2 linked regions of the Marinagarivorans cellulosilyticus genome follow. The protein of the gene in region 2 interacts with the protein of the main gene of each other region in a pairwise test. Links are inferred from orthologs where the notes say so. Each region holds a gene or a part of one and is shown on either strand. Other genes may lie near its edges.

Region 1 (5,114 bases), 1.1 Mb from region 2 along the record:
TTTCCTCGTGGTGTTGTAGAGACACCAGCGTTTATGCCTGTTGGCACATACGGAACAGTGAAGGGGATGACGCCTGCCGATATTGAGGCAACCGGCGCACATATTTTGCTGGGTAACACTTTCCATTTGATGTTGCGCCCAGGTACAGAGGTGGTAAAAGCCCATGGTGATTTACACGATTTCATGCAGTGGGATAAACCAATATTGACCGATTCTGGAGGCTTTCAGGTGTTCAGCCTTGGGGCTATGCGCAAAATTACCGAAGAGGGTGTTGTTTTTAAATCGCCTATCGATGGCAGTAAGGTAGAGCTAAACCCTGAAATTGCCATGCAAGTGCAGCGTGATTTGGGCAGCGATATCGTCATGATTTTTGACGAGTGTACGCCGTACCCCGCGTCAGAAAAGGAAGCTCGTGATTCGATGGCTTTATCTTTACGCTGGGCTAAGCGCAGTAAAGAGGCGCATGGTAATAACCCAAGTGCACTTTTTGGTATTGTGCAGGGCGGCATGTATGAGCATTTGCGTTCGGAGTCTTTGCAGGGGCTGGAGGAAATCGGCTTTGATGGCTATGCCATTGGTGGCCTTAGCGTTGGCGAACCCAAAGAGGATATGGTTAGAGTGTTAGACCATTTGGGCCCAGTTATGCCTAAGGACAAGCCTCGTTATTTGATGGGGGTTGGTAAGCCAGAAGATATCGTGGAGGCTGTTCGTCGCGGTATTGATATGTTTGATTGCGTTATGCCAACGCGTAATGCCCGAAATGGACATTTATTTACTCAAGAGGGTGTTATAAAGATCCGCAATGCAAAACACCGGCACGATACCGCTGCGCTGGATAGCCAATGCGATTGTTACACGTGTAAAAATTTCAGCCGAAGCTACCTGCATCACCTAGACAAATGTGGGGAAATATTAGGCGCGCAACTGAACACCATTCACAACTTGCGTTTCTATCAAAATCTGATGAGCGATCTGCGCGATGCGATTTCGCGCAACGCGCTTGAGGCCTTTGTGGCCGAATTTTATGCCAGGCAAGGGCGCGAAGTGCCTGCTTTAGAGGCGATTAACGGCTAGTAGCGGATGTGTTTTGTGGCTCAAAATGGGGCTTGGTGCGCTAGATACAGCTTGAACTCTAGACTTTGCCCCCCATAAACAACACATTCAACGCCAAGTGGTTATAATCACGCGCCTAGTTTTGATAGTTTGTTCGGCGCCAGGCAATGGCTAGCCAGCTAAAGAATTAAATACATTGGACTCTCTCATGAATCGTTATCCATTATGGAAGTACTTGCTTCTCCTTGTTGTTTTGGGGCTTGGCATTGTTTACGCGTTACCGAATTTATATGCGCCCGACCCAGCGGTGCAAATCAGCGGTTACTCTGCTGATCTTCAGGTTGATGAAAAAGCGCTCAAGTTAGTAAAACAAGCACTAACCGCCGAGGATATAGAATATAAAAGTGCGGTATTAGAAGGTAATGGATCTGCGCTGATTCGTTTGGTCGCATTAGAAGATCAGCTTAAAGCGCAGCGCGCGATTGAAGATGCCATCAATCGTAAAAATGCTCGCAAAGGGGAGGGTGATAAATACATTGTTGCCTTAAACAGTGCCCAAACAACGCCGCAATGGTTACGTGATTTGGGTGCTAGCCCTATGAATTTAGGCTTAGATTTGGCCGGCGGTGTGCATTTTGTCTTGGAGGTTGATACCCCTAAAGCTGTTAATGATCGTTTAGAAGACAGCGAAGAAGTCGTTAAAAAAGCCGTTCGTAAGGCGCGTATTTTTAACGTGCAAACGAAAATTGATAAAGGTTTGCTCGTGGTAACAGTGCCTGATGAAGCTGCGCAACTTCAGTTGTCTGAAATTATAAAAGAAGAATTACCGCAAATGCAGCGTAAATCGCTTAGCGAGGGTGGTGTTTTTACCGTAACGGCAAAATTAACAGAAGAATCTATCCGTGAAATTGAAGATCATGCGGTTACTCAAAACCTAACAACACTGCGCAATCGAGTGAATGAATTGGGTGTTGCGGAGCCTTTGGTTCAGCGCTTGGGGCGCAACCGTATTATTGTTGAGCTGCCTGGTGTTCAAGATACGGCTCGGGCAAAAAAGGTGATTGGTAAAACAGCAAATTTGGAGTTTCGTTTAGAGGCGCGCCCAGATGCTGGCTTTAGTCAGCGTCAGAAGTTTGATCACCGCCAAGAAGATATGCAAGCGCGTACTGGCGGCTCTTACTTAGAGCGTCGTCCTATTATTACCGGGGAGCGTGTTACTAATGCGACGCGAGGCTTCGACCCAGATACTAGCCAGCCGCAAGTGAATATTTCGCTAGATGCTGAAGGTGGTGCGGCTATGCACCGGGCTACGCGTAATAATGTAGGGCGCAGGTTAGGTGTTTTGTTTATCGAATATCGCCCAAGTAGCCGTTTTGTAAAAGATCCTGATGGTACCGAGCGCCAAGTTGTTGAGCAAATTCCTGTTAAAAATATTATTAGTTTAGCGACCGTTCAAAGTGCCCTGGGTCGTGAGTTTAGAACCACGGGTTTGAGTGAGGCCGAAGCGGGCGAATTGGCGCTTTTGCTGCGCGCAGGTTCGCTGGCTGCGCCAATGGTTTTTGTCGAAGAGCGCACGATCGGCCCATCGTTAGGTGCTGAAAATATTGAGCTTGGTGTTAAATCGATAAAGCTTGGTATGATTTTGGTCGTCGTTATTATGCTGCTTTACTACCGCATATTCGGCATTGCTGCCAATGTTGCTTTGGCTTTTAACGTAGCACTGATTGCTGCCATTATGAGCCCGTTTGCCACCTTAACATTGCCGGGTTTAGCGGGGATTGTATTAACCGTGGGTATGGCGGTCGATGCTAATGTGCTTATTTTCTCTAGGATTAAAGAAGAGCTTAAAGCTGGTATGCCTCCACAAAGCGCAATTAATGCAGGTTTTGATCGGGCATTTACCACCATTTTAGATGCCAACATTACAACATTGATTGTTGCGTTAATTTTATTCGGGATTGGCTCTGGCCCTGTCAAGGGTTTTGCTGTGACCTTGTCCATCGGTATTTTAACCTCGATGTTTACTGCCATTGTGGTGACTCGCGCTGTAGTTAATCTTATTTACGGCGGCCGCCAAATTACCAAAGTATCGATATAACGCTTTTAATACGGAGTCACATATGAGCGATCGTAAAAATATAAATTTCATGGCCTATGGCCGAGTAGCGGCAATTTCCTCGCTGCTTCTGATTGTTGTATCTATTGGTTCTTTATTTATCAATGGCTTAAATTTAGGCTTAGATTTCACAGGCGGTACATCTATTGAGTTGGAATACGCCAAAGCCCCCAACTTGGAGGACGTGCGTTCGCAATTAGTGGATGCTGGTTATTCAAGCGCAGTTGTTGTTGCCTATGGCGCAGATACCGATGTAATGGTGCGTATTCAAGGCAATGCTGAAAACCTAGCGGACGAAGTAACGCAGGTTTTAAATGTCGGTGATCATGATGTTATCGTTAAGCAGGCATCTTTTATTGGGCCGCAAATAGGCGAAGAGCTACGTGATGATGGCGGTTTAGGTATGTTGTTTGCCTTGGCTGTTGTGATGGTTTACGTTGCATTGCGCTTCCAGTTTAAGTTTTCTGTTGGTGCGGTGGCCGCTTTGGTTCACGATGTCATTATTGTTTTAGGTATCTTCTCTTTATTTCAGTTAGATTTTGATTTGACCGTTCTTGCTGCCATATTGGCTGTAATTGGGTATTCGCTTAACGATACTATCGTGGTTTATGACCGGATACGGGAAAACTTCCGGATTGTGCGTGATATGTCAGTCGTTGAAATTGTTAATTATTCCTTAACGCAAACTCTAGGTCGTACCTTGATGACGTCGGGAACAACCATTGTTGTATTGCTTGCGCTATTTTTTGTGGGCGGCGAGATGATACACAACTTTGCTACTGCCTTATTGATTGGTGTTGGCGTGGGAACCTATTCATCAATTTACGTTGCTTCAGCAATTTTATTGGCCATGAAGGTTACGCAAGAAGATTTAATGCCGCCCAAAGTAGAAGTGGAGGGTGAGGAGTTAGAGGAGCTGCCTTAATCGATAGAATTTGTTGTAATCCACTGTTGGTTGATTAGCAACTGCAGTGGCTTATATTGGCTTTTGTAATTCATTTTCTCGCAGTTTCTTATCCAGTAACCCAAGTAAAGGTAGGGCAGGTTAAAAAGTCGCGCTCGCTCTATTTGGTAAAGTATTGCAAACCGCCCTAGGCTTCGGGCGGTTTGTTGTGGGCAGAAGTAGGTGTAAATCGCCGATAGCCCATTATCGAGTCGATCGCTTACGGCGCAGCCAATCAGAACACCCTTTTCCCTAAATTCAATATAGTCGGTGCAGCCAAGTGGGTTGTTTAAAAAGTCGAGATATTGCTGCCGGCTAGGTGGGTGCATGTCACCATCGTTATGCCGAACCTCAATGTAGTGCTCGTACAGCGAGTAGTGCTCGTCCATGTTGGGCAGTTGTGTTGCTTCAATATCTAAATCACTATTGAGCTTCAGGCACCGTTTTTGATTGCGTGATGGAATAAAGCTGTGCACCGGTACGCGAACAGAGATGCAGGCTGAGCAATCGTGGCAGTGTGGTCGGTAAATATTGCCGCCGCTGCGTCTAAATCCGAGTTGCGATAGTGCGCTGTAAAGGTCGCTATCTATTGCGGCCGTGGGGTCTACAAAAAGTGTTGTGGCTTTTTGCTCGCTTAAATAGCTGCAATCGTGCTCACCTGTTGTGAACAGCTTGAGGTCTGAAAGGTCACTCACTGTGTGCTAGTCCTATGCGGTATTCGATGTCTCTATGTTGCTAAAAATGGCGTTGCCAGAGTGAGTTTGCCACAGTTTTTTAAAGTGATCCATTTTGCTGGTTGTGTGTTGTTGCAAGATTTCCTCAAAGGCTTTTCGAGGCATTAAGCTGCCACCGAGCGTTTGCAAGTGGGGGTTTTCGACTTGGCAGTCTATCAGTGCAAAACCCTGTGCTTGAGCCCAGTGTGAAAATTGACTAATGGCAATTTTAGAAGCGTTACTCTGAAGACTGAACATGCTTTCACCAAAAAACACAGCGCCAATGCCT
Region 2 (5,691 bases):
GGCCATCTTATTTTCCTTTTACAGAGCCATCTGCCGAAATGGATATTCAGTGTACGCACTGCAGTGGCGAAGGTTGCCGCGTGTGTAAACAAACGGGCTGGCTCGAAGTGGGCGGTTGCGGCATGGTCCATCCTAACGTTTTTAGGGCCTGTGATTTAGACCCTGAAAAAGTGTCCGGCTTTGCTTTTGGTATGGGAGTAGAGCGCTTGGCGATGCTGCGTTACGGCATAAAAGATTTACGCATGTTCTTTGAAAATGACTTGGATTTTCTCCAGCAGTTTTAATTGTAAAGTCGCCTTTTAAAGAATATTAGAATTGGATAGAAATTATGAAAATCAGTGAATCCTGGTTGCGAGAGTGGGTTAACCCCGAAATAGATACCGCAGCATTGGTGGCGCAGGTCACTATGGCGGGTTTAGAAGTTGATGCTGTAGAGCCAGTAGCCGGAGAGTTTAGCGGTGTAGTCGTAGGCAAAATTGTTGCTGTTGCGCCACACCCCGATGCAGAAAAATTGCGCGTTTGTCAGGTAGAAGGCCATGCCGAGGGTATTAAACAAGTTGTGTGTGGCGCGCCTAATGCCCGCGAAGGTTTAGTTATTCCGTTTGCGACAATTGGCGCTAAATTGCCGGGTGATTTTAAAATCAAAAAAGCCAAGTTACGCGGCGTAGAGTCGTTTGGCATGTTGTGCGGCCAAACGGAGCTTGCCTGTGGTGATGACGATAGCGGCTTATGGGAATTGGCCAGTGATGCTCCTGTTGGTACCGATTTGCGGGATTATTTGCAGCTAAATGATAATATTCTGGAATTAGATTTAACGCCTAATCGCAGCGATTGTTTAAGCTTGCGCGGTATAGCGCGTGAGGTAGCGGTACTAAATAACTGTGCATACAACGCACTAACAATTGCCGAGGTTGCCAGCGAGCATTCAGAAAAGCGCGGTGTTTCTTTAGCGGCAGGCACAGCTTGCCCGCGATATGTTGGCCGTATTATTAAGGGCGTCAATAGCACGGCTCAAAGCCCTTTGTGGTTAGTGGAAAAGCTTCGCCGCGCAGGCATTGCAAGCTTGGGCCCTATTGTTGATGTGACCAATTATGTTTTGCTGGAATTAGGTCAGCCAATGCATGCCTTTGATGCCGCAAAAGTGCAGGGTGGCATTACTGTTCGCTGGGCGAATGAAGGTGAAAGGCTCGAGTTATTAAATGATCAAACGGTAGCGCTTAAAAGCGATGCGTTGGTTATCGCTGATGAAGTGGGCGCTTTAGCTTTTGCGGGCGTAATGGGCGGGAAAGCCTCTGCGGTTAGTGATGCTACTACCGATATATTACTAGAGTCGGCATTTTTTGAGCCCATTGCTATTGCTGGCCGTGCGCGCAACGCCGGTTTGCACACAGATTCTTCCCATCGCTTTGAACGCGGTGTTGATTACAATTTGCAAAATACCGCCATAGAGCGTGCCACGGCATTAATTGTTGAAATTTGCGGCGGCTCAGTGGGTGAGGTTTTTGGCGCGCTCAACGCAGACGATTTGCCCAAGACTGCCTCTATTGCACTGAATAAAAACCGTTTAGAAGCAACATTAGGTTTGCGTTTAGATGATGCGGAAGTGGTGCGAATGTTAACCGGCCTAGGCTTAGAGTTAACCGATGAAACCGATGATGCATGGCACTTTATTGCGCCAAGTTACCGCTTTGATATCGCGATTGATGCCGACCTAGTTGAAGAGCTAGCGCGTTTATATGGCTACGATAAATTACCGACGCGCACCCCAGTATTTGCTAATGAGCTACCCGCCACACCTGAAGACGGCGTATCGCTACGCGCCTTGAGCGCGGCTTTGGTTGCCCGAGGTTACCGTGAAGCGATTACCTATAGCTTTGTAGACCCTAAAGTCCACGAGCAGTTTTCGCAGGGTAAATCTGTTGTTGCGCTAAAAAACCCAATTAGCGCCGATATGGCAGAAATGCGCACCAGCTTGCTGCCAGGCTTAGTGCAAACCTTGCGTTATAACCTTAACCGCCAGCAAACGCGGGTAAGCGTTTTTGAAAGCGGCTTGGTTTTTGAAAAGGGTGAAGGTGAGCAGGCCTACCCACAAGAGCGCCGCATTGCCGGCTTGATGTACGGTGCGCGCGAAGCTTCAGCTTGGTGTCACGGTAAAGAGAAGGTCGATTTCTACGACCTTAAAGGTGATGTAGAAGCACTGCTTGGTGTTACTCGTAATCAAGCAGCTTTTTCGTTTGTGCCTAGCGCGCAGCCAGCACCGTATATGCACCCAGGCCAATGTGCCGAAGTTATGTTGGGTGATGCTCGAGTCGGGGTTGTTGGTGTATTGCATCCTTCTACGGCAAAAGCTTTGGATTGCAACGGCAGTGTCTATGTTTTTGAGCTAACACTAGAAGCCTTGTTAACCGGTAAGGTGCCAGCCTTTCAGGCGTTATCACGCTTTCCTGCGGTAAGCCGAGATTTAGCCTTGGTTGTAGCAGATTCCGTCAGTGCTGCATCGTTAGAAGTGGCAATACAGCACGCTGCTGGCGAGTACTTTAAATCGGTAGCGTTGTTTGATGTGTATGTTGGGCAGGGTGTAGAGGATGGCCACAAAAGCCTAGCTTACAGCCTTACTTTTCAGCATAACGAACGTACGCTAAAAGACGAAGAAATTCAGCAAGCTGTTGATAATGTTGTAAAAACGCTGGCTGCAGATTATGGTGCATGTCTACGTTAATTTTTTTAGTCTTTGGCGCTATCGGTAGTCATCACTAGGAGGCAATATGGGGCACTCGTTAACCAAATTGGAAATGGCAGAAAAACTCCAACAGGACCTCGGCTTTAGCCGTAAAGAGTCAAAGGAGTTAGTGGACTGCTTTTTTGAAGAGATTATCAGTGCCCTAGAAAATGGCGAGCCGGTTAAAATCTCTGGTTTTGGCAATTTCGAACTTCGTGATAAAAGCTCTCGCCCGGGGCGCAACCCTAAAACGGGTGAAGAGTTTGCTATCGAAGCGCGCCGTGTTGTGACCTTTAAAGCGGGGCGAAAGCTTCGCGATAGAATTGATGCCCATGGACGATCATCCCCCGCTGAATGATTTTGAACTACCTACTAAACGTTATTTTACGATTAGTGAGGTTAGTGAATTGTGCCAAGTAAAGGCGCACGTACTGCGTTACTGGGAGCAGGAATTCTCTGTGCTCAACCCGCAAAAGCGGCGAGGCAATCGCCGTTATTACACCTATGAAGATATTATGCTGGTGCGTAAAATTCGCCATCTGCTCTATGACGAGGGTTTTAGTATTGTGGGTGCGCGTAAGCAGCTCACACAGGGCGTAAATGATTCGGCGGTTAAGGGCGATAGCGAGCAAAGTTTGCGTTGGGCGATTGAAGAGCTCGAATCGATTATCGGTGATATTGGCGATAGTGCAGAATAAAGTAGCGGTAAACCCTTGGAATGTTCAAAAGATTTACCGCCATGTGGGTTTTAGTCTTCTACCCAAAATCGCGCTTTTAACAAGTCACTATCTTTTGAAGATGTACCCACCATCACTTCAAACTCGCCAGGTTCTACCACTTTTTCCAGTGCGCGATTTATTAGCGCTAAATCCCAGTAGGCTACTTCTAAAATAACTTCTGTCGATTCGCCGGCAGCTAAAGTTACACGTTTGAATGCTCGCAAGTTTTTAATAGGGGTGACAACCGAGCTGTAAAGGTCGCGAATATAAAGTTGAACAATTTCGCAGCCTTCGCGTGCGCCGGTGTTACTTAATTGCACGGATACACGCAGTGTTTGTTCTGCTATTAATTTAGGGGTAAGTATTTGTAAGTCAGCGTAGTTAAATTGAGTATACGAAAGCCCTTCGCCAAAGCTGAAAACAGGCTCTTTGGGAGCATCGAAATAGCGCTCTACGCCGTCGAGTCGGTCGGATAATACCGAGTGCCAACCTGGGTAGCTGTTGTAATAAACGGGTAGTTGGCCAACGCTGTAAGGAAATGAGATAGTTAATTTCCCCGATGGGTTGAACTCGCCAAATAGCGCTTCGGCAATGGCCGTACCGCCTTTGGCGCCAGGATTAAAGGCGCACAGTATCGCATCGGCGTTGTCTTTTACCCAGCTAATGGCGAGTGGTTTTGATGCGATGTAAACAATAATTAATGGCTTGCCTGTTGCTTTTAATGCTTCGAGCAGAGCTTGTTGTTTTCCGCCTAGATTTAAATCGGAGCGGTCGTGAAACTCCCCTTGTTGTGACAGCGTATCGCCTATGCAGGCAATAAGGACATCGCTTTGCTGCGCTTGAGTGACGGCTTCGCTGATGCTGTCGATATCGTCATCGGCGCAGTGCGCTCCTTGTACGTACGGGGTATCAATGTTATGGCTGCTAAGCAGTGTTTTAATGCCTTGTAAAACCGTGACAGTACTGCTTTTGTGCATTTTGTCGTCTGTTGCACCTGCTTGATAAGATCCAAAGGACCAATCGCCCAGCTGAGCTTTTACGTTGTCGGCATTGGGGCCGACAACTAATATTTTATTAAGCTGCTCGGCATTTAGTGGCAGCGCATTGTTTTTATTTTTAAGTAGAGTAAGGCTTTTGCGGCTAGCTTCGAGGGCATGCTGCCAGTGGGCGGGTTGGCCGACGATTTCTTTTTTCGCACTAAGGTCACAGTAGCGGCGCTCATCAAAAAGGCCTAATTTGAATTTATAGCGCAATATACGTGCAACGGCGTCATCAACCCAATGGCTTTCTAACTGCCCATTTTTAAGTTGCTCTAGTGCGGCATCGTAAAATGCCAGTGTTGTCATAATCATATCGTTGCCTGCTTTGACACCGATATTTGCAGCTTCAGCATAAGAGGCAGCAACAAATTGTTTTTCGTGTAGTGCGCCGACGTTGTCCCAATCTGTCACCACAAAGCCATCCATACCCCATTGCGTTTTGGGAATATCGCGCATTAGCCAAGGGTCGGCAGAGCAGGGCGTGCCATCGATGGATTGATAGCTGGCCATTAGTGTCGCTACGCCGCCTTCTTTGACGGCTTTTTCAAACGGCGGCAGAAAGTGAGTAAGCAGGGTGCGCTGTGAAATGCTGGATTCATAAGCATCGCGCCCGCCTAAAGTTTCGCCGTAACCCACGTAATGCTTCGCGCAGGCCATTACGGTGTCGTCGGCATTTAGGCTGTCGCCTTGGTAGCCTTTAATTATTGCAGTGGCCATTTCGCCAATAAGCCAAGGGTCTTCGCCGAAGGTTTCGTTAATTCGGCCCCAGCGTGTATCGCGACCCACACATAACACCGGTGAAAAAGTCCAGTGAATGCCGCAGCCACGTACTTCGGTAGCTGTTACCCGGCCCATGTTGTACATCACATCGTGATCCCAAGAGCACGACGCAGCAAGTTGGGTAGGAAATACCGTGGCGTTATTTTCGAAGCAGTGACCGTGGACTGCATCTATCGCAAAAATAATGGGAATGCCTAAACGAGTATTCTCCGCGCGACGTTGCAATTCTTGTGTTTTGTCGCCGGCGCAATGGAAGTAACTGCCGACACCCCATTGCTCAATTTTGTCGATATTGCCTTCGACTTTAGAGGGGAGCACCATCATTTGGCCGATTTTTTCTTCAGGCGTCATTTGTGTGAGTAGGTTTTTAACGCGTTCTTCAATGGGGGCGGTCGCATCGCGATAATCAAACATAGGCTTAGTCCGAAGGCAA

Evidence for each region.
Region 1: the proteins of pheT (region 2) and secD interact in binary tests that used the Escherichia coli proteins (3 or more experiments, as listed by UniProt). The link is inferred for Marinagarivorans cellulosilyticus from one-to-one orthologs.

Annotation. Positions count from the first base shown.
Region 1 is NZ_AP023086.1:3,521,149-3,526,262, forward strand. The notes cover bases 807-3,706. They hold secD (protein translocase subunit SecD), read left to right. Parts: upstream 807-1,261; coding sequence 1,262-3,151; downstream 3,152-3,706. Other genes in these bases: tgt (tRNA guanosine(34) transglycosylase Tgt), read left to right, coding at 807-1,074; secF (protein translocase subunit SecF), read left to right, coding at 3,174-3,706. Also shown: more of tgt, read left to right, coding at 1-806; more of secF, read left to right, coding at 3,707-4,094; MARGE09_RS14205 (arginyltransferase), read right to left, coding at 4,091-4,807; aat (leucyl/phenylalanyl-tRNA--protein transferase), read right to left, coding at 4,820-5,114. UniProt on the Escherichia coli protein: Part of the Sec protein translocase complex. Interacts with the SecYEG preprotein conducting channel. SecDF uses the proton motive force (PMF) to complete protein translocation after the ATP-dependent function of SecA.
Region 2 is NZ_AP023086.1:4,640,981-4,646,671, reverse strand. The notes cover bases 1-3,023. They hold pheT (phenylalanine--tRNA ligase subunit beta), read left to right. Parts: upstream 1-328; coding sequence 329-2,719; downstream 2,720-3,023. Other genes in these bases: MARGE09_RS18980 (integration host factor subunit alpha), read left to right, coding at 2,766-3,023; pheS (phenylalanine--tRNA ligase subunit alpha), read left to right, coding at 1-284. In the rest of the region: more of MARGE09_RS18980, read left to right, coding at 3,024-3,077; MARGE09_RS18975 (MerR family transcriptional regulator), read left to right, coding at 3,052-3,417; MARGE09_RS18970 (glycoside hydrolase family 3 N-terminal domain-containing protein), read right to left, coding at 3,468-5,672.